Regions from separate parts of the Paenibacillus sp. FSL K6-1318 genome, predicted to be linked through region 2. Evidence: a T-box and tRNA genes for the amino acid it is inferred to sense, from the RefSeq annotation. Region 2 holds a T-box; the other holds one or more tRNA genes.
What was found. A T-box is a leader RNA that pairs with one kind of tRNA and senses whether it is charged. The one in region 2 lies ahead of NYE45_RS23425 (valine--tRNA ligase), so its partner is inferred to be a tRNA-Val.
Positions count from the first base shown of each region.

Region 1: it encodes a tRNA-Val, which carries the amino acid that the T-box ahead of NYE45_RS23425 (valine--tRNA ligase) is inferred to sense. The anticodon was not compared.

Region 1 covers NZ_CP150270.1:4,567,290-4,578,354, forward strand. The annotation lists gene NYE45_RS20160 (organic hydroperoxide resistance protein) at 160-579, opposite strand; gene NYE45_RS20165 (hypothetical protein) at 836-1,522, opposite strand; gene NYE45_RS20170 (hypothetical protein) at 1,525-2,523, opposite strand; gene NYE45_RS20175 (hypothetical protein) at 2,510-2,782, opposite strand; gene NYE45_RS20180 (M1 family metallopeptidase) at 2,985-5,198, opposite strand; tRNA gene NYE45_RS20185 (tRNA-Val) at 5,442-5,513, opposite strand; gene NYE45_RS20190 (hypothetical protein) at 5,719-5,976, shown strand; gene NYE45_RS20195 (GNAT family N-acetyltransferase) at 6,215-6,658, shown strand; gene NYE45_RS20200 (DUF3892 domain-containing protein) at 6,772-7,008, shown strand; gene NYE45_RS20205 (hypothetical protein) at 7,084-7,365, opposite strand; gene NYE45_RS20210 (hypothetical protein) at 7,349-7,570, opposite strand; gene NYE45_RS20215 (DUF3889 domain-containing protein) at 7,768-8,088, opposite strand; gene NYE45_RS20220 (hypothetical protein) at 8,145-8,450, opposite strand; gene NYE45_RS20225 (manganese catalase family protein) at 8,707-9,609, shown strand; gene NYE45_RS20230 (Imm8 family immunity protein) at 9,742-10,176, opposite strand; gene NYE45_RS20235 (DUF5071 domain-containing protein) at 10,276-10,704, opposite strand; gene NYE45_RS20240 (DUF3221 domain-containing protein) at 10,754-11,065, opposite strand, start outside.
Region 2 covers NZ_CP150270.1:5,260,575-5,271,639, reverse strand. The annotation lists gene hemL (glutamate-1-semialdehyde 2,1-aminomutase) at 1-719, shown strand, start outside; gene NYE45_RS23435 (RluA family pseudouridine synthase) at 716-1,615, shown strand; gene NYE45_RS23430 (LysM peptidoglycan-binding domain-containing protein) at 1,815-3,356, shown strand; T-box leader at 3,512-3,793, shown strand; gene NYE45_RS23425 (valine--tRNA ligase) at 3,854-6,520, shown strand; gene NYE45_RS23420 (folylpolyglutamate synthase/dihydrofolate synthase family protein) at 6,598-7,974, shown strand; gene murC (UDP-N-acetylmuramate--L-alanine ligase) at 8,031-9,350, shown strand; gene NYE45_RS23410 (SPOR domain-containing protein) at 9,476-10,705, shown strand; gene NYE45_RS23405 (DUF4321 domain-containing protein) at 10,851-11,065, shown strand, end outside.

The DNA.
Region 1 (11,065 bases), 690 kb from region 2:
CTTTAATTCCAGTTATACCCTTCATTATACCCCCTATAGGTATATTACAATCATTATGATTGCTATTTTCGGGCAAGTCGAATCTGCAGCGGAGCAAAACAATACAAAAAACCTCCGATTTCTCGGAGGTTACGGATTATCCATGAACGGATTCTGTAATTACAGCAGTTCTACATTAACATTAACGTTGCCTTTGATTCCTTTGGAATATGGGCAGTATTCATGAGCAAGTTTCACAAATTTTTGTGCTGTCTCCTCATCCAGTCCTTCGATTTTCACCTCAAGTTCAACGTCCAGCTTCACGCCATTATCTGTAGGATCAGTAACCAGCGCTACCGTTGCAGATACCGTACTTCTCTCGATAGTGACATTGTGTTTCTTCAATTGGAACTCCAACGCGGAGTTAAAACAAGCACTATATCCTGCTGCAAACAGTTGCTCCGGATTCGTAGCTGTTGTTACTTTACCTCCAAGCTCAGGGGGTGCAGCAACATCCAACATAAACACGTTATCTGGGGATTGTACGATTCCTTGACGTCCACCTGTATTGATTACTGTAGTTTCATATAATGTTTTCATGTGTAAGACTCCTCTTCAACATTTATTTGTATTGGTTAAACATGATTTCTCGTTTTTGTTTTGCTAACAATTTGATTGTACACAATTTAATTGCGTTTGTAAACAATTTTAGAAAATAAAAAAAGAAGCCGCTTACATAGCGACTTCTAAGCGCAGCTTTTATCGTCAACACAGATCATACACGTTTATTCTTCCGAACAGTTTCTATTGAAGACATGGCTATTGACGATTTATTATCCTCGTTGTTCCAATCCGATCAGTTACTCCAGATATCCACTTTCATCTGTGCACATTTGAAATACTTGGCCTCTGCGGGGCTTGTGGTCAGTTTCAACAGACATTGCAGGTTTCCATGTTGGAATATCCCACTACTGAGATCAGCAGCAACACCGCCATACTGGTCATCCGCACCAAGCCATACGGACGGTCTCTCGAACCCAGCTGAGAACTGTAATCCGGTGCAGAGCAGCACAGTGAGATTTTTACGGTTCTGTGCCTCATCACCTGCTACGCCATGTGTGGTGAAGAACACCATGTTTTGCTTGAAATCGGTATACGTTCCATCTGCTTTATAGGCACGAACCATACCATACTTCTGATTGACGTTCTGAAAAAACGTGATTCCGGCCTTGCTATCCTTCGATTTAATGCCAAGCTGAACAGAAATTCCAATGTTCCCGTTCAATTGTAATGCTTCCAAAGTGACTGCAATGGCTGTTACTTTCGAGCTGTCAATCAGATGCTTCATTTTCAACTCTGCCGAGGCTCCTGCCGTTGCCGGTGTTGTGACTGTAATGGTCCCTCTATCGGGCAAAGGCTCAAACGTAGGTGTACCCACCACCTCAAGCCAATCCGGTAACGTTCCGTGAAGAAAATCGGCCACAAGCTGTTTGTGAACCTTTCCAAATGGTACGATCTGACCTACTGCATCACGTATAACCATCTCTACACCCCCACCGAATAGGCTACACCGATATTATGATCGGTATTGTAATACACGTACACTACTCCGTCCATAACGGACACCATCATGGATTGCATGTTCGTCGTTTCCCAATTCAATGCCGGAAAATGTATATCTGAAGGTTTGTCCAGCAGTTGACGAAAATCTGCACTGATCTTGGCAATAGCAGGCCGAGCTACGGTCGTAACTCCACCGGAAGCATAAGCTGATAACATGCCGAGCCACCACATGCTCCCTTTGTACATAAATACACCAGCATTGGGTCTCGAAATGTTTTCACCCGCGTTTAAAGTGGCATCATTACCACCCATTAATGGTCTAGGATCAGCTAGCCAGCTGCGCCCATCATGAGAATGCCAGATACATTTACGGCCGAAGTCACCGCCGCCCATCACCGAGAAACCGATCCATTTGCCGCCATTTCTAAAGCACGAGAAGTATCCGGTATGACCATCACCTGGGAAACCTGGAGGTTTGTCCAGAATCAAACCCACTCTTGTCCAGTTGATCATGTCTACAGAGGTCGCAAGTGCCGTCGATTGATTGATCCCCAGTCCGTTTTGTTGATAGTACATGAAGAACAATTGTTCTTCATCGTTCCAGATCACGAATGGCGTTTCCGTCGAATTCCCAACCACGGTATCCAAATATACCTGTCCGTGTTTCGTCCATGGTCCTGTCGGGCTGTTCGAGTAGGCTAGTCCAATTCCTCCGATGTTATTATGATTGGTAGAATACGTGGCATAATAATCTGCTTTGGTATCAGGGATAAGTCCCTTTACCTTGATCGCCCGAAACCAATAGATCGATTGTAGCCCCGCCATTGCAGCGGTATATATAGGATTGTCCATTTTTTTATCAAATTGAGGTGTGTACATCCGTCTGGATTCCGCATCGCAATAATCGTATGGCGCAATGGCCCTGTTCGCCTTCATCGCTGCGTCAAGTGCTGCCTGAGCAATATTTTCAGCCATGGACATGGAAATTCGCCTCCTTCGTACGTAGGGTAATACAGTGTACCAGTGGCATATATAAAATATCCGAAGTATATTTTAATAGGATTGAAAAATTAACAACATTACCCTCATTCGCAGCTGGCTCCTGAGTAATACAAATGATAGGACAAATTCTAGCATTATATGAATACGCTTTCATTTTGTTCATTCCTTTATTTCCTTTACAGTTGTAATCAGCAACTGTCCCTTTCATTAGTACGTCCGGATAATGTTGATCCTTCATATTAATCCCTCCTATTGTTTTCTCCCGATAAGTATATTCATGAGGTTGCCTTTCTGTTAAAGCATTATGCCCATCTTGCAGCCTATTATTCTAAGTCTGGTTTTCATATAAATAACGGTTTGTTTATGTTAAACATGACTAAACAGGCTAACCAATACAATTGGCTAACCTGTTTGAAAAGAAAAACTGCAAAACCAATTACTTATTCCTCCGCAAAAAGTGGAGATATGGGATTCGCAACTTTTTTACTGGATTTCTCCTTGCCTTGGTTATCCAATACATAGTACTGGTAAAAGTCGTTAGTGAATCCGATAGACTCCTGTATTTTTAGCTTAAAAGCTTCAAATACCGCATCACTCAGATGATCCTCATTCCAGAAATAATGAAGCATCAATCGATTCTGGTTATAGGGATGTTGGATAACATATGCACCCGTGGCGAGAGGTTGATTCATGGTATTCTTCCACGGAAAACCCGTCTGTTTCGTCCGATCAATAATATTAAATTTTAAAGCCTGCACCAATCCGTTTGACTTGGCATTGCCAATGACAATAAGGTTGCTGTTGCCGATCTCTTTTTTCATCTTTTGCTTCAGTTCCTTGCGATCCCGTATAATGTCGTATCTCATACCGGTCATATCAAGAAATCCGGTCAACTGATTAACCATATCTTCCTGCTGCTTAGTTGCAAGTTTACTCACCTGATCGCTGAGTACAATGGTTAATTCCTCACCTTGAAGGACTTTGTCCATCAATCGATTCATCACTTCATAAGGCAGATTAGGAATCATACCCATGACAGTCTGATATTGCACTTGTAAGATGTCATGTACATAGGCGGCGGTCTCTTCCTGTGATAATTGGTATTCCGGCTTTAAGACAAAGTTAGGCTGATAAAGGGCCGTCTGCATTTCTGAACGTACTTCTTTACCAAGCACATCTTCAATGGTTTGAAGCAGCCCCTCTACCGTTGCATTTTGGTACACGTAGCGTTTGAAATATGTCCTCATCAACTCATCAAATTTCTCTTCACCGTCGGAACGGTAAAGCTGATAGATCGCTTGTCTTCCCTTCTGATAATACACCAAACCTGCCAAATCCCCAGCTTCATTGTTTGTCGACGCAATCTCCATATCTACGGGCGCCGTATCAAACTGTATGGATCTGAATCCATTTAGCTTGTCTCCCTGTTTCTCGGCAAAGTACACCATTGAGAAATCAGCAAAGCCTTCATCCAGAAAGGATTCTGTCTCCGAATTATTACCGATCAATGCATGGAACCACTGATGCGCTATTTCATGAACAAATGTTGTATCTTCTTCTGGAACCGCACCATTTTGAATCTGTCCCATCTGAATGAGCCTCGCATACTCCACGGCAACGCCTTGTACATACGTCTCGACAATTCGGAACTCTGGATAGGGATACTTGCCATATTTATCACTATAAAAATCAATGACCTTGAATGCCTGATTAATGTACCGCTCAACCAGCTTTTTCTTGGATGGATCATCGTTGAAATAATAGTATTCCACCGTCAAACCGTTACGGGTAGCGCGTTCCACTTGAAGATTAGGACTTGCAAAGAAAACAAACTCCCTCGTATTCTCGGCTACAGCAGACACAATCTTACGTCCATATTCTGTACTGTCTTGAGTGGTGATCGTGCCCGGCATGGTTACCTGATACTCATCAGGAACATTGAATTGAACTTCAAAGTCCGATGAGGTGTAATAATCGCTCTCAAATGTTCGACTATACGGTGCCTTGTTCCACTGACGCTTAACCTCGTCGTATACAGACATCACCGGGAACCAGTGCGCACCATTGATAATATCCTTGTAATAGGAAACTCGCTGTGAACCATAGGGTATATTCAACTGAAACTCCAGTTGGAATGATACCGATTCGCCTGGTTGAACGGGCTCTTTCAACTGCACGGTCAAGGCTTGGCTTTCATTCTGAAAATCCAGCGATTGGCTATCTGCTGTTACAGCCTGAATATCGATGCCACCAAGGAAATCTTCCGGTTTCTTATCCGGATTATTAATGCTAATCACTTCATTATCTTGTTCAAACATGGTCGCCTGTGTAGACTTGGACAGGTTCGCATCAGCATATGTATGAAGGACCAGCTGCTGGAGGGTATCCTTGCTTGTGTTGTGATACGTCACCTTCTCGCTCCCCTGGATCGTCATGTCCTTCTCATTCAGCCGAGCCTGGATCTGGTATTGAATCGGGGTCTGCTCTAGTGAGTCTTTCTGTGTGTTATGCATCTTCGTCGATACAGGCGATGGAACTGCTTCCGCGGCAACAACCCCCATGTTGGCAATTGGGTTTGTTGCCAGTATTAAGGCAAGTGTACCCGCGATCCCTACTCTGGCTAACTTTGATGTAAATGGATTTGGATAATTCATAAGTTCTCTCCTCTTTGTCGTGTCTGTTGACCTCAGAACCAAGTATAGAAGACGAACCTTACGCTGAATTTATGTTTTATTTAAGTTTTGTTTAAAAAAAGGAGAGAAACTATACTATTAATTAAATTTATTATCAACAAAAACCACCTACATATTGTTGGAGGTGGCCATAATGTTATATATAAAAAAACAACCCCTCTTGAGATATAATTCTCAAGAGAAGTTGCCTTTTAATCTTTCATATAGGACGAGTGGGGATCGAACCCACGACCCTTACCCTGTCAAGATAATGCTCTCCCGCTGAGCTATCGCCCTGTAATAATTAAGATGTATCCATCACGGTCATACTACTATACTTAGCTGAGCTAACAGATCATGATATATAATTGTTTCCCAATCAAGTAACAGTATCATATCAAGTAACCGTGTTCATTGTCAATAATTTATTTGGTTATAATTCACCCGAAATGGTGCACAATAAAGGAAAGATTACCATTTCTACAACGAGGTGAATTTTCCTATGAGAAACTTAACAAAACGGTCAAAATCCAATAAATATACATTTACCAAATGCTTCTTTCTCTTCGCTGGGCTTGTGATTCTCATTACAACCGTTACTGGTTGCAGCTTGGAGCGGGATGAACACACGGTACAATTCCAACAATTACAGCAGCCCAATGAAAATGGTGATTCTCTGCCTGTCTGGTTAGATGTGTACTCCAAATCTGTGATTCAAGATGTATATTCTCCGCGAGGGAGCAGTGAAGTCTTACCGTGAAGGTTAACAGGTGAATTACTCATCTTCATCCCACTTGCGTGAGTAAGCTTTCTTGGTCACGTAATACAACAGAGCAATCATTCCCGCCGACATTAGCAATGTAATTACCATGATGCCTGCCATGCCCATCACTAGTTCCTCCTCTCCCAATATGTTCCAGACTTAACTATACAGGAAAAGCATTTTTTTGTATAATTCAGTCTGATATGTCGCGCAAGAGCAGAAAGAAGGAATGGAATTGGCAGCTGAGATTAGTTATGTAACGACGGAAGAACAACTGGAGCAAGCCTTGGCGATTCGCCATCACGTTTTTGTGATCGAGCAACAGGTGCCTGCCGAGATTGAGATTGATCAATATGATGTCATCAGTCCTGATGTACATCATGTATTGTTAAGTACGGATGGCCAAGCTGTAGCCACAGGACGTCTAATCTATTACAGCAAGGATACGGCCAAAATGCAGCGGATCGCGGTGCTTGAGTCTCATCGTTCATTTGGTTATGGACGAGTGCTTCTGTTGGCCATGGAGGAGCGGGCTCGTGAACTCGGCTTATCCTATTCTATACTGGATGCTCAGTGTCAGGCTCAAAAATTCTATGAAAAACTGGGCTATGAAGTGATTTCGGAAGAACCTTTTTATGATGCAGATATTCTGCATGTTCGTATGAGAAAAAGCCTGTAAACCCTCGGAGCTAGCAGGTCTTTATCCGCATAGGGTGCATACTTTCGATGAATTCGGATAGGCTAATCAGGTAAGCAGATTCCTATCTCGTCATATAAGGAGAGTGTGACATCATGGATCAAACGACACGCGAGAGTTTCACAGCAGTACAGAAAAATGGTGACGGTGACCTGACAGCCTTTCAGACATCAGCGGGACGAGTACTGGATTACCAACAGGCACTTGCAGAAGTAAAAGCTGGGGCTATTGCCGGCGTGAATGTATTTAAAGGCAAGGATGGAGAAATGTACATTCGCGGCGATGCCGACGGCGACCCAACCAATAACCTGGACCAACTTCCCCATTTCTAAAATAGATGCACACGTCGTACGTGTGACACAGCAAGCGCCGATCCGGTTATCCGGGTTGGCGTTTGCTTATTAAGACTAGTAGTCCGTAAAATATTTTACGGAATCCCCGGAAGGCTGGCTTTTGCGAATCGGCTGTTGCACCTGCTCCCATGCCTGCAAAATCTGTATACCTTCCAGAGTAGACCGGTTCTCCCACGCGATGTGCCCGGTGCGTTCAAGCTCCAGCAACGACTCATGAATGAATGCTTTGCTTCGTCCCGTCTTGTTCTCCAATTCATCCATACGTGGTAAACGACGCCGTTGTCCTGCATAGTTCACCATAATTCGCAAAATCTTGCGTTCAAAGTCGTTCAGCATACTTTACCTCCCCGTTCAGATCCGTAACAGGACGCCATGCTAGAATACCTTGCTCCAAAAAAGTTCGGGGTGAGCCTTCTTTTCCTGCAGATGCCCTAATCATCCCGCCACGTACACTGTTAATTCGAATCTGTCGCTGCGTAATCTGCCCTGCACGATCCATGTAGACAAGCTCCACCATCTGGCCAATATATTTCCCTAGCATAATCATCCCTCCGATAAGAACGTTTGTTTGTATTTCTTATTATATGCGAACATAAGTTCTTTATTCAATAGTAAAAAAAGGATTTTTGTAAAATAAAAAAAACCAGACTTCACCTTAAAGATTAAGGCAGTCTGGTTCAATCCATAGTGTAGCTAATATGAAAACCTTGTATTATAATCACTACGTTCTATAGCGGATCAGTGTCGATCCGATTCCGAAAATTGCACTTTTTTCAATTGCTGTGTTGACGGGTTAAAATCAACATTCACATAGACTGCGAATTGCTTGCCGTCTTTTGCACGAACCCATAGCTTGAACTGTTCCCGTGATTGATCCGCTGTTAGAGAGGTACGACCGATATGCTTGTAGTCCAAAATATCCACATTGTATTTGGTTTGTGTTTCTTTTACTGCGATAATTCCCCACTTCGCATAATCAGGGATAGCAGCGCCTGTTCCTGATGTGATTCCGGCTAAACTCAGGACTACCGTCATGACGGTAACGATGAGCATTCTCATTTCACTCACTCCTTGGGACAATATGTTTCTGTTATATTGCCCGTCCGGGTTTTATTTTACACGAATAAACGAAAGATCCAGGCCAGTGGCCGTAAAGAAAAGGGAAACACATGGACAAGCCGGTCAAACGCATCAGGCTCAGTACGAAAGCTAATTCCCCAGTCACCCGAGAAAAAGGGTTGTTGTGTCTGTGGCTCCTGAGGACGTTCCAACCCGTATTTCTTTTCGAGCAATTGCCTCGTTTCTTCATCCACCTGAACCTCATTTGTAACTAGATATGCTGTGACAGGCTCGCTGCTTATGTACATCAGAATCATTAGAAACATCCAAATCCACACCATTTTTATCCAACGTTTGTTCATCTCTTACTCCTTTTAAAAATCATGGTTTTCTTGTAACTGGAGACTCGTTTGAGTGTTTGATTATACATAAATTTCACCGTATTGGAAATAACAACAGGGAGAAGAGTTGAGGCATGTGTTATGCAATGCTTAAGTCCCATTTGGTTTATTTTTTGTTTAAAAAACCCAATAGACGTGTAATAGGCCATGACAGAGTGACTTCACGAACTGAGACCCTACACGATCTGCAATACCACTTTGAGGAGGTTACACCCCAATGTTCAAACGCTTGGATGAAATCCTGATTGAGATTCCCAATGTCGAGAAGCCAGATCCGAATGCAGCAGCAGCCATACAAGAATTGCTCGGTGGCAAATTCGGAGAAATGTCAACGTTGAACAACTACCTCTATCAATCGTTTAATTTTCGCTCCAAAGAAAAGTTGAAGCCCTTCTATGACCTCGTCATGAGTATTACGGCCGAAGAATTGGGTCATGTCGAGCTCGTGTCTCATGGCATTAACAAGTGCCTCAGAGGTTCAACCGATTACAAAGAACCCGACGATACACCGCTTGGCTCCGTGAAGGATGCTCGTCTGTCGTATCATTTTCTGGCAGGTGCACAGGGAGCGATGCCTTTCGACTCCATGGGTAATCCGTGGACGGGAACCCACGTCTTCAACAGTGGTAACCTGGTCGAGGATCTGTTGCACAACTTTTTCCTCGAATGCGGAGCGCGTACCCATAAAATGAAAGTATACGAAATGACCGATCACCCCGCAGCCCGGGAAGTTGTCGGTTACCTGCTGGTACGTGGCGGCGTGCATGTGGTTGCATATGCCAAAGCACTTGAGATTGCAACTGGTGTAAATGTAACCAAGCTGGTGCCTATTCCTTCACTGAACAACAAAGCCTTCAACGAAGCTCGTAAATATGAAGAAAAAGGGGTACACACCAAGCTGTATACCTATAGTGATAAAGACTTCAACACGATCGGCCAGATCTGGAAAGGAACTCACCCCGAAGATGGACAACCCCTGGAAGTGATTCAAGGCATACCCGAAGGGTACCCGATTCCGGAATCTCCAGCCGTGGAGGAAGAATTCGCACCAGGCATCTCGCAAGAAGACTTCAAGGAAATTGCTCGCCGTCTGAAGATGGCAGGGAATATTGCGGATTGATTCAGCTAAGTAACAAAATAAGCCCAACCTTCAAAGGTTTGGGCTTATTGCAGTTGTAACAAGGTTTAAATATTTCACTTTGCAAAAAACCGAGACAATTATCTGAAAACTTACCATTAATCTTATATTCAATTAAATATCGTTATCCGAATGTTTCTTAATCATCTCCCATAGCTCTTCTTCACTATTCAAACGTATAGAATCCGTATATTCCCATCTAAAATAAGGAGCTAGGTCTTTGGCTATTTCTTCCAAAGTCTCCCCTTGATGCTGCATCAGGATTTGCTGAATAGTTTCCCCAATCAATTCAAAATCCAACTTATTAACAATAAAATGCCTCATACCCAAGACTAGATTAGTCCCGTCTTTTAGTTCGGTTTCTAGTGCTTTCGGAGTTATGATTGTAAAATCAAAATTATACTCACCTTCACAATCTTCCGTCCCAACACAGGCTGTACCTGACAAGTAAAAATCGTCTCCAATATCTTCAGTCTTCGTGAATTGTAACTTGCCATGAAAATCCGGATTTCCAGTAATAATAAGATCTTTCAAGATCGGTTTAATCACGTTTCACACCTCTTAGGTATCTAGTCTCTTTCATTAATCGCTATTTTTCTTGTTACAGTGCTGTCATAATCCATTTTTTAGAAAGCTAATTACCAGTTTCTATGTATCCAAACTCCCTTCCCCACTGATCTCTCGTTGATGTAAATTCATCTTTTCCAAAAGCTCCACGATAACCTCATCCAACTCCTCAAGTACCTCACTCGGTGTGGGAGATTCCAGTATCCTTACCAAATCCGTCTGTAGCAAACTTAGATGAGATATAGGTAATCGATCAATTAATCCAACCAAAATGAAATATTCCCACTGTGGATCTTGGGTTTGCAATACATCCTTAATATGAGGAACTAAGTCCTCCCCCAATCTCAATAGCAGATCCTCTACCGGCTTAGAGATAGGCCAATTCCCGTCTTGCAACCACTCCATAAGCTCTGGGATGATAACTTTTAATTCCACATTACTAAATTCACTTAACTTACGCACCGCTTCAAAATCAGATTTGTCGCGGGGAAGGCACTCCCTAATATCCATTTAAACTTCCTTCCTCAATCTCAATGTGCAAAATCATACCCCACCTGTGTTACTCGACTGGCTCTACATCGTCTACTTTGATATCAATCTCATCTTGATTCTCCGTCGTTGACATCGCATCTCTCATGCGAATCGTCCACGTTCCTGCATCCTGATCAAATTGTACATCTTCAATCACAGGAACACGTACTTTTTCTCCATCTGGTGAATATAGTCCACCCCGAATCGCGTCCTCCTCACTTAAATGAGCACCATCTGGAGTATTTGGACAAGATACCGCTATTGTTTCTGCTCTGGCCTGCCCAGGATAGGGCTGATTTTCTGGTCTTCCATCCGTCCAGACTTCAACATAGGAGCCGAT
Region 2 (11,065 bases):
CCGTGACGCTTGCTTTTGAACGTTATGGGGAAGAACTGGCAGCTGTTATTGTGGAACCTGTGGCGGGTAACATGGGCGTTGTACCTCCGGCTTCCGGTTTCCTTGAAGGCCTGCGCAGTTTGACGACGCAATATGGCAGCCTGCTTATTTTTGACGAAGTTATGACCGGTTTCCGCGTAGGATTGAACTGTGCTCAGGGACGGTTTGGGGTTACGCCTGACCTGACTTGTCTGGGTAAAGTTATCGGAGGCGGACTCCCGGTTGGTGCTTATGGTGGTCGCCGGGATCTGATGGAACAGATTGCTCCAACAGGACCGATCTATCAGGCAGGTACACTGAGCGGGAACCCGCTGGCTATGGCCGCAGGATATACGACGCTCAAATTGTTAACACCAGAGGTCTATGACCGTCTGGAGACACTGTCCGCACGTCTGCAAGCCGGCTTTGAGAAAAATGCAGCTGAGACGGGTGTTGCGATAACCATTAACCGTGTCGGTTCCATGGTTTGTCCATTCTTCAGTGCCGTTCCCGTAACCAATTATGATATTGCCAAAGAAAGCAATCTGGATCAATTCCGTCGTTATTTTGCGGCCATGATTGATCAAGGTGTGAGTGTTGCGCCTTCGCAATACGAAGGCATGTTTGTCTCTGGTGTGCACACGGAGCAGGATATTGACGATACAATCGAGGCGAACCGGAAGGCTCTTCAATCGCTATGACCATCAAAAGTTGGAAACGCCGCGGGGAATGGCTTGAGCTGATGCCAGGGAAAGCCGTAACAGGCAGTTCGGACAAACCGATGGCCGCAGAGCAGTGGCTATTGTCTGAGCTTCAGTTTCCGGAGAAACTGCTCCGTCAGCTTAAAGCAAACCGAGGAATACAACTCGCAGGGGACCGGCTTCGGCTGGCCCTTTTTGCGTCCCAGCCAATCGATGTTGAGCCACGCTGGGCTGAGGTGGATGTACTGTATGAGGATGATTTTTGTCTGGTTATGCACAAACCGGCAGGCATGAAACTGCATCCGGATGGAAGCCGTGCTGATCAGGCCATCACGCTGGATCACGCGGTCGCCTCGTATTATGAAATGAACGGAATTCAGGCGAGCGTACGCCATGTTCATCGACTGGATGAGGATACAACCGGGCCTGTCCTGTATGCCAAAAATGCTTTTGCCCTCGCCAAACTGGATGAAGCGATGCGCCGCAAAGAGATTGGTCGCCATTATGTAGCCATTGCTGGGGGACAATTATCCCCTGAACTCCACAAAATTGATGCTCCGATTGGCAAGGATAGACATCACAAACAGCGCAGACGTGTTTCGGAGGGTGGACAGGAAGCGGTTACCCATGTGGAAATCGGCGAAGTGTGGGAACGAGCGACCCTTGTACGATTAAAGCTGGATACAGGACGAACACACCAAATTCGCGTACATCTGAGTTATGTAGGACATCCGCTTATTGGTGACGAGTTGTATGGTGGGAGAAGGGATGTCATTGGGCGACAGGCACTTCACGGAGAGGTGCTTAAGTTTAGCCATCCGTTAACTGGAGCCGTGATTGAAGTGAATGATCCTTGGCCATCCGATTTCACACAATTGGCAGAGCGAGAGAGTTAATTTATTGATAGAAGGTTATTCTGTCATCGAAGTGGCTAGGTGCAACATTCTCTATTTCGCTTTAAATAGCAAGGTTTTTCAAAAGGTGGCATGCTCATCTCATTCAAGGCATATAGATGGGGTAACGAAGGATTTGGACCATGGATCAGTCCCATGAGAAGGATCATGGTGAACATATGCCGAAAGGAGGACGCCACCTTTGTTGAATCAACCTTATGGTTTGCGGTTCGATATTTATGAGCGCGTTCATTTGTCTGAGGGAGTCCCTGCAATTGAGGAATTGGAGGAAATTGAACTATACCCGCGCATTCAAGTCATAGGACAGGATGATCATGCCACGTTAAGAGGACATCTTTTACTTACAGGTGCGTACAGAGGAGAGAATGAGGCTTCAGAGGAGCTCAAACATTTCATTCCCGTGGAGATCACGGTGCCGCTGAACCGAGTCAGATCGATTGATGATATTTCCATCGAGATCGAAAATTTTGACGTGGATCTGTTATCCAATCGCAGTCTGAACATTACAGGCGTGTTATCACTGCGAGGCATCGAGGGTTTTCCGGTTGAGGAGCCTCAAGTATGGTCGGCAGATGAGTTTACAGTTGTTCACTCACCTGACATTCAGCAATCCAATCGTTCCGAGGAAGCAGAACAGCCCGCCATCGATCCCAATGCATTTGCACAAGAGTATCTGCTCCAGCGGAGTGAGGAAGAGAGACTTGCGAATGCAGCAGAACTTGCATACGGTGCCCCGGAATTCGCTAACTTGCAGGATTATGCGAATGCGTCTTCGGCCGAGCCACTTCAGTCCGAGGAGCAAAGTGCGGAGTACGCTAATGAAAACAGACAACCTGATGCAAACGAAGATCTTGCATCTCTGGCAGCGAATGGAGATGAATTGGCATCCCATGAGCAATACAGCGAACCTTCTCCCATCTCGTCATTTATGGCCGAGACCGCTGATCGGCTAGCTTCTTATCCTGAGTCGGAACCATTGCTGCCTCTGGAGGAAGAGTCTTCTGCATGGTCCGAGCCTTCTGTGGATGCATTGCCTGCAAACCTGAGAAGCTTAGATCAAGAAGCCTCTGAGGTGCCTGCACAATCATCTAATGAGTTGGCAGCACCAGATGTACCGGACGCACCGGATGTATGGCACTTCGAATCAGCCCGATCTGTACCTCAGCAGGAGAATCAGGCAGTTGCCGATGTTCCGGTTGAACCACAGGCGGAGAACTGGCAGGGGGTATTCGCTTCGTCCGAACCTGGCAACGCTGAGGAAGACCGGCCGTCTTTTGAAGCGACTGGGGTAGACGAGTTCGTGCAGAACGAAGCATTTGTTCCTGAACCTGTGGCTGAGACGGAAGACAAGCCGGAGCTGAAGGTTGCTTTTGGCAGCAAAAAAGAATCTGCACCACGGCAAGAGGAGGGCGTAGGTATCTCTTCCTTGTTATCCTCCGGCAGAGCGGCACGCGATGCTGAAGTGGAGCGAGGCGATGAGGTTCCTGCGGGTGTGGTACAGGAAGAAACGTATCCAGCTGATGATGTGGAATGGAAGAACCTGTTCCTGGGAACGATCGTGGACCAGACCCCATTCCGCAAGGTGAAACTTTGCATCGTTCAGCGAGAAGATACACTGGATGCCATTGCAGATCGATATCAATTGAGCACGAGGGAACTTCAGTTGTATAACCGATTATCTGAGCAGGTTGTGGAAGAAGGTCAGATATTGTACATCCCTTAATCCGCAGTTAAAACCTTCGTTATGGCCCGTGATCCCCTTGAGGATTGCGGGTTTTTGCATGATTCGTCCCAAACCTGCATTCCAGCGCTCTTTATCCGCTGTTGTCAGGTTGACTATCGCGCACGAGCAAGGTATGATGTGTGTAGGTTTTTTGAAGAACAACGTGGAACGGGAGTAGTAGACAGTATGACCTTTCAGAGAGTGGAATTGCAACGCTGTGAGATTCCGCAGGAACCAACTGATCGAAGTCGCCCGGGAGTTGCCTGTTTGAATACAAGGGATGAATGAGATGTATCATCATTTATTTCTGAGGTAGGATGGGCCGGTAGCAGCCGTTATCTGCTTGAAGTGTCACGTCATGTACAGAGGGTGAAGTCTATCTTGCTGTCGGCGTGAAACAAAGGTGGTACCGCGAAAGCTAACCTTTCGTCCTTTGATGGATGAAAGGTTTTTTTTGTTTTTTTGGCGAAGATGATGAAGTAACGGAGGAATGACACATGTCTGAGGAAAAAAAATCAGCTGCAACAGAAATGCCGACCACTTACGATCCTAAGGCGGCAGAGGACAAATGGTACTCCACCTGGATGGAGCGTGGATATTTCAAAGCCGGTCAACGTAAAGATGCCGAGCCGTATACAATTGTAATTCCACCCCCGAATGTGACCGGGATGCTGCACATCGGGCATGCGCTCGACTTTACTCTGCAGGATATACTAATCCGCACGAAACGGATGCAGGGCTATGATGCACTGTGGCTTCCGGGTTCCGACCATGCAGGTATTGCTACCCAAACCAAAGTGGAGCAGAAGCTGCGTGAAGAAGGTCTGACTCGTTATGATCTGGGACGCGAGAAGTTTCTGGAGAAGGTATGGGACTGGAAAGATCAGTATGCTACTACCATTCGTCAACAATGGGGCAAAATGGGACTGTCGCTTGACTACTCACGTGAACGTTTTACGCTGGATGAAGGTCTGTCCCAAGCGGTTCGCAAAGTATTTGTTCAACTGTATGAAAAAGGCCTTATTTACCGAGGCAAACGGATCATTAACTGGGACCCGGTGAACCGGACAGCGCTGTCTGATATTGAGGTTGAATATAAAGAGGTTCAGGGTCACTTGTACCATCTGCGTTACCCGCTTAAAGACGGAAGTGGCTACGTTACCGTGGCAACGACGCGTCCTGAAACAATGCTGGGCGATACCGCAGTTGCTGTTCATCCGAAGGATGAGCGCTATGCAGATATGATTGGTAAAGTACTTGTACTGCCTATCATCGGACGAGAAATTCCAATTATCGCTGATGATTATGTGGATAAAGAGTTCGGAAGTGGTGCAGTTAAAATTACGCCTGCGCATGATCCGAATGACTTTGAAGTCGGTCTTCGTCATGATCTGCCTCAAATTACGGTAATGGATGAGAGCGGCACAATGAATGCAGAGGCTGGCAAGTATCAGGGATTGGATCGCAGTGACTGCCGCAAGCAGATTGTTGCTGACTTGAAAGAGCAGGGCGTATTGATCAATATCGAGGATCACACGCATCAGGTTGGACACAGTGAGCGTACCGGAGCTGTTGTTGAGCCGTATCTGTCTACACAGTGGTTCGTTGAGATGAAGCCACTTGCAGAGAGAGCGATTAAGAAACAACAGAGCGGCGAAGGAGTTAATTTTGTTCCAGATCGTTTTGAGAAAACCTATCTGAACTGGATTGAGAACGTTCGTGACTGGTGTATTTCCCGTCAACTGTGGTGGGGACATCGTATTCCGGCCTGGTATGATGAGGAGACTGGTGAAATCATCGTATCTGCTGAAGATCCGACGACGCTGCCAGAGAATGCTGGGCGCAAGCTGAGACAGGACGAAGACGTACTCGATACGTGGTTCAGCTCCGGTTTATGGCCGTTCTCCACATTAGGCTGGCCGGAGGATACGGAAGATCTGCAACGTTATTATCCGACAAGTGTACTTGTGACAGGGTATGACATCATATATTTCTGGGTTGCACGTATGATTTTCACGGCATTGGAATTCACCGATGAGATTCCGTTCAAGGATGTGCTGATGCATGGTCTTGTTCGTGACGCCGATGGACGCAAAATGTCCAAATCACTGGGTAACGGTGTAGACCCGCTGGATGTAATTGAGAAATACGGCGCAGATGCAATGCGTTACATGATCTCAACCAGCAGCACGCCAGGTCAGGATCTGCGTTTCCGTTGGGAACGGGTGGAGCAGGCTCGTAACTTTGCCAACAAGATCTGGAATGCTTCGCGCTTTGCATTGATGAATCTGGAAGGATTCACCTATGAGGAACGTGACATTAGCGGAGAGCTTGGTACAGCGGATTATTGGATTTTGCACCGTCTGAACGAAACTTCCCGTGATATTACGCGTCTAATCGAAGCGTATGAATTTGGGGAAACGGGCCGTGTATTGTATAACTTTATCTGGGATGACCTGTGTGACTGGTATATTGAGTTTGCGAAACTGTCCTTCTATGGCGAAGATCCGGTTGCCAAGAAAAAAACGCAATCCGTGCTGGCTTATGTGCTCGATCAGACCATGCGCCTGATTCATCCGTTCATGCCATACATCTCCGAAGAGATCTGGCAGCATCTGCCGCATGAAGGCGAGACGATTACGCTGGCATCTTGGCCGGTTTATGATCCTGCTCTTGAGAACCCAGAGGCTGTTGCCGAGATGAACCTGCTCATGGATACCATTCGTGCAGTTCGGAACATTCGTGCAGAAGTGAATGTGCCGATGAGTAAAAAAATCGAATTGATGGTCAAAGCAAACAGTGCTGAGACGTCCAGCATCATTGAGCGTAACAGCCATTACATCAAACGTTTCTGTAATACGTCCGAGTTCGATAGCGGGTTGGATCTAAGCTCACCGGATAAGGCAATGACTGCGATCATTACGGGGGCAGAACTATACTTGCCGCTGGCAGGTCTTATTGATATCGAACAGGAAGTGGCTCGCCTGGAGAAAGAGTTGCAGAACCTTGAGGGCGAGGTACTCCGTGTGGAGAAAAAGCTGGCGAATGAAGGCTTTGTTGCTAAAGCTCCTGCCAAGGTTATTGAGGAAGAGCGCGCCAAGCAAGCAGATTATTCCGACAAACGGGATAAAGTGATTGCACGAATCAAGGAACTGAAAGGTTAATATATCTGGTCGGATGGAGAGCTAGTATGCCATCCGGCCGCTTTTTTCAATCAAACTCGGGACCGAAGGTGAATCAGATGACGGAATTAGACGGGACAGATGCAGCAGCTCCTTTACTTACGTATGACGAGGCCGTGGACTGGATCAATGGCCTTATTCCTTTTGGCATCCGACCTGGATTGGAACGAATCGAGGGTCTGATGTCCATGTTAGGCAATCCACACCAACGTCTCAAATTTATTCACGTCGCGGGAACGAACGGCAAAGGTTCGACTTGCGCTTTTTTGACGTCAGTGCTTCTTCAGGCTGGATACGATGTGGGCACCTTTACGTCGCCTTATATCACCAAGTTTACGAACCGTTTTCAATACAACGGTGAGGATATTCCCGAAGAGATTCTGCTTAAGCTCTCGAACCGGTTACGTCCACTGGTCATGGAAATGGCCTCCACTCCGCTTGGATCACCAACGATGTTTGAGGTGTCCACGGCTCTCGCGCTTCTGTATTATGCAGAAGAGTGCTACCCTGACGTTGTGGTATGGGAGACGGGGCTAGGGGGAAGGATGGACGTAACGAATATTGTTGCACCTGTTGTGTCCGTCATCACCAACATTGGTATGGATCACACGGATGTGCTGGGAGATACGATTGAGCTGATTGCTGGAGAAAAGGCAGGCATAATCAAGCCGGGAGTACCTGTGGTGACCTGCGCGACTCAACCCGAAGCTGTGAAGGTAATTCAGGATAAAGCACAGCAGCTTCAATCAACCGTGTATTTGGCTGGAGATCGTTTCTCTTATCATAGACTGGACAGCAATGAGAGCGGACAATCTTTTCATTTTACAGGACCGTTTCGTGACCTGGACGTTCGCATCCGCATGCAGGGCTCACACCAATGTGACAATGCAGCGGCTGCACTGATGGTGCTTGAATTGCTCAGACAATACATGGCGTTTATGCTGGATGACAACGATATTGCACTTGGACTGGAGAATGCCTTCTGGGCAGGGAGATTCGAAAAAGTCGTCGATGAACCCCGAATTGTGCTCGATGGAGCACATAATCCGGAGGGGGCTGAGTCACTGGCCAAGAGCATTATGGATGTATATCCTCACAACAAGTTAATTTTGATGATGGGTATGTTGGCGAATAAGCATCACGAAGCGTATTTGCAGCATATACTGCCACTAGTGGATACGCTGATCCTGACCGAGCCAGATTTCCGACGCAAAATGGATGCAGCCGAATTGCTGCAAATTGTCGAACGGGTACGTCCCGCCATTGCGAAGCAGGAGCTGGAAATCATCGTCGAGCCCGAATGGGCAAAGGCACTTGATCTATTGAAGTCACGGACGGAAGCGGAAGATCTGGGGGTGGTCTCCGGCACACTGTACCTGATTGCGGATGTGCGGGCAGCCCTTTTGCATCAAACCGATTCTGAAAAAGGTTGGTGAAAGTTTTGTTAAATACATCGGAACACGTTCATTTTATAGGGATTGGCGGCTATGGCATGAGTGCCATCGCAAGAGTTATGCTGGAAATGGGATACACCGTTACCGGATCGGATGTCGCTTCACAAGAGTTGACCGAGAAGTTGGCAGCCAAGGGAGCGAAAATATATATCGGACATACGGCAGAGCACGTCACTGGAGCAGACCTGGTTGTCTACTCTACGGCAGCGCCTGCGGATAATGTGGAACGGGTAGCAGCTGCTGAGCTGAATATTCCGATTCTGCATCGTTCACAGATGCTGGCACGTTTGTTGAACGAACGTAAAGGTGTGGCTGTAGCTGGAGCACATGGTAAAACAACCACTTCATCCATGATTGCACTTGTTATGGATAAATGTGATACAGACCCGACATATATCATTGGCGGAGAAATCATGAATGTGGGTACCAACGCGAAGGCCGGTCAAGGCGACTGGGTAGTCGCTGAGGCGGACGAGAGCGATGGTTCGTTTTTGCAGTACCATCCATGGCTCGGTATTGTAACCAATATTGAGGCAGATCATCTGGAGAATTACAACAGTGATTTTGAGGAGCTCAAAAAGGCTTATGTGCAGTTCTTGAGCCAGATTCGTCCGGAAGGAACAGCGATTGTATGTTCTGACGACGAGAATGTTCAAGCGATTTTGCCAGAACTCAAGTCACGGATTACAACCTATGGTATTGATCGTGCTGCGGATTATACGGCAACAAATATTGTACTGGGCGATCGTCGGATATCCTTTACGATGAATCATCAGGGTGCTGCTATGGGCACGGTGGAGTTATCAGTGCCGGGTAAGCATAACGTTTATAATGCGATGGCTACTGTGATTACCTGTCTGGAAGCAGGCATTCCATTTGAGAAGATTGTGGCAGCTATCATCCAGTTCCACGGAGCCAAACGCAGATTCCAGGTATTGGGCGAGGTGCGTGATATGCTAATCATTGATGATTATGCTCATCACCCGACTGAGATTGAAGCTACGATTAGTGCCGCCAAAGCAACAGGCAAACGCATTATTGCGGTATTCCAGCCACAGCGTTATACGCGGACGTTCTTCCTGCTGGATGCGTTCAGTCGTGCTTTTGCGGAAGCGGATGAGGTGCTTATTACCGATATTTATTCTCCTGCGGGCGAAAAACAGATCGAAGGGGTAACCTCAGCCAGACTGGTTGAACTTATCGTTCAAAACAGTAATGCTTCTGCACGTTACCTCCCAACGAAAGAGGAAGTTGTGGCTGATCTGCAGCATCGTCTGCAGCCAGGAGATCTTGTGATTACCATGGGCGCAGGTGATATCTGGAAAGTCGGCGATACGCTTGCCAAAGGTTTGAAATAAAATCAATATAGAAACCGCCTGTCTTCGATATGAAGCAGGCGTTTTTTTTTTTTTTGCGTTATACGGAATGTATTCTCCCGTCTCTGCATATAGCTGATATAAATGGGACAAAGGAGAGGGTACGGGTGAGCAATGCAAGAATGACGTTTCGCTTCGGGGATCATGAGTCGGACAAGCCTGAAAACAAGGGGATATCCGCGTCCAGTCCATTGGTGACGTTGAGTGAAGATTTGCCGAACAATCAACCGCTAACGCCTAAGCGGATGGATACAACCCCGTCTTGGACGCCAGAGGATATCCCCGGAGACTGGGGAGAGACGGTGCTGACAAGCTCTACTGTACCTGAACCTGACGAGCGGGTGAGCCATGACTCGAACTTGAATTTGGATGAGGCCCATTATCTTGGGAACCGATCCGGTTACGGTTATGTTAATCATTCAGGAGATCCGGAAGAAGAGCGTCGCGATCTGTCCAATACGCATGATGATCAAGGCCATGACTGGCTTGCAGATTCAGAGAACTATTCCTATAAGCGTAATCGTCCCCCAAGGGGCTGGAAAATGATTGGTTCAGTTACCGGGGCACTCGTTACCGGAGCACTCTTTGGCATGGTTATTCTTTCATTTTTCAATAAAGAAGGAGCCGCGAAGCCAGGCGATCTTCTGCCCGTTAATCAGGCGGTTTCCACCGTGACGGGTCAGGAGGGGACTGCAGGTACAGAACAGCAACTTCAGACAGCGACGACTGGCAGCACGTATTATGCACTTCAATACGGTGTGTTCAGTTCCCCAGAACGAGCGGAGCAGGCCAAGCTTGAGTTGGCACAGGCAGGTATAGCCGCAGGTTCTGATCCTGAAGATGGCAATCGAGTATATGCAGGCATTTCGGCTGATCGTGAAGAGGCCAAGCTACTAAGCTCTAGGCTTAAAGCCCAGGGAGTCGAACTGTACGTCAAGGAGATCGTGAACCCTGAGGTCAATCCGGCTATATTTGGTGGCAAGCAAGAGGATGTACAGCTTTTCTTCACGAACAGTTCTGCATTGGTCGAACAATTGTCTACCTTGTCCATACAGCAGCTGGGACAGTCTGCTCCGGTAGCAGTCTCTGCAGAAGCGATGACTGCGATCCAGAATAAGCACCAGTCATGGTTGACCGGTTTGAATAGTCTTTCACCCGGCCTGACCTCAGAAGTACAACCTATTATTGGCGGCATGGAAAAATCGATGAACAGTGCAATAACGGCTATCGCGGAGTACAACAAAAACCCGGATGATGTACACATGTGGTCCGTGCAGTCCGATCTGATGGAATATGTACTGCAGCAGAAAAAATGGCTCGAAGCGATAAAGCAGTAACATGCTCTTTCCCATAACAACGCTTGGAAATACCTATCCGGCAAGGAACTGGAAATAGTTCCCCTTGCCGGATTTGTGTTTGTATTGACGTACAAAACCCCGTATAATAATGTGGGTGTCAAAAAATGGCGAGGGAAGATTACCGATGAAAAAAAACTTCGGCATGTTATTGCTGTTTCTGCTGCTCGGCTGGATGGCCGGAGCGTGGATCGCCAAGGCACTGCAGCCTGTAAAGGCAGTAGCCTTTCTTACGAAAGCCACGACCATACGTTGGTCGCCACAGGCTGATCTGGACATTATCAGTTATGATATTTCACTTCAATTTCAAATGAGCCTTCTGAGTCTGATCGGTATGATTGC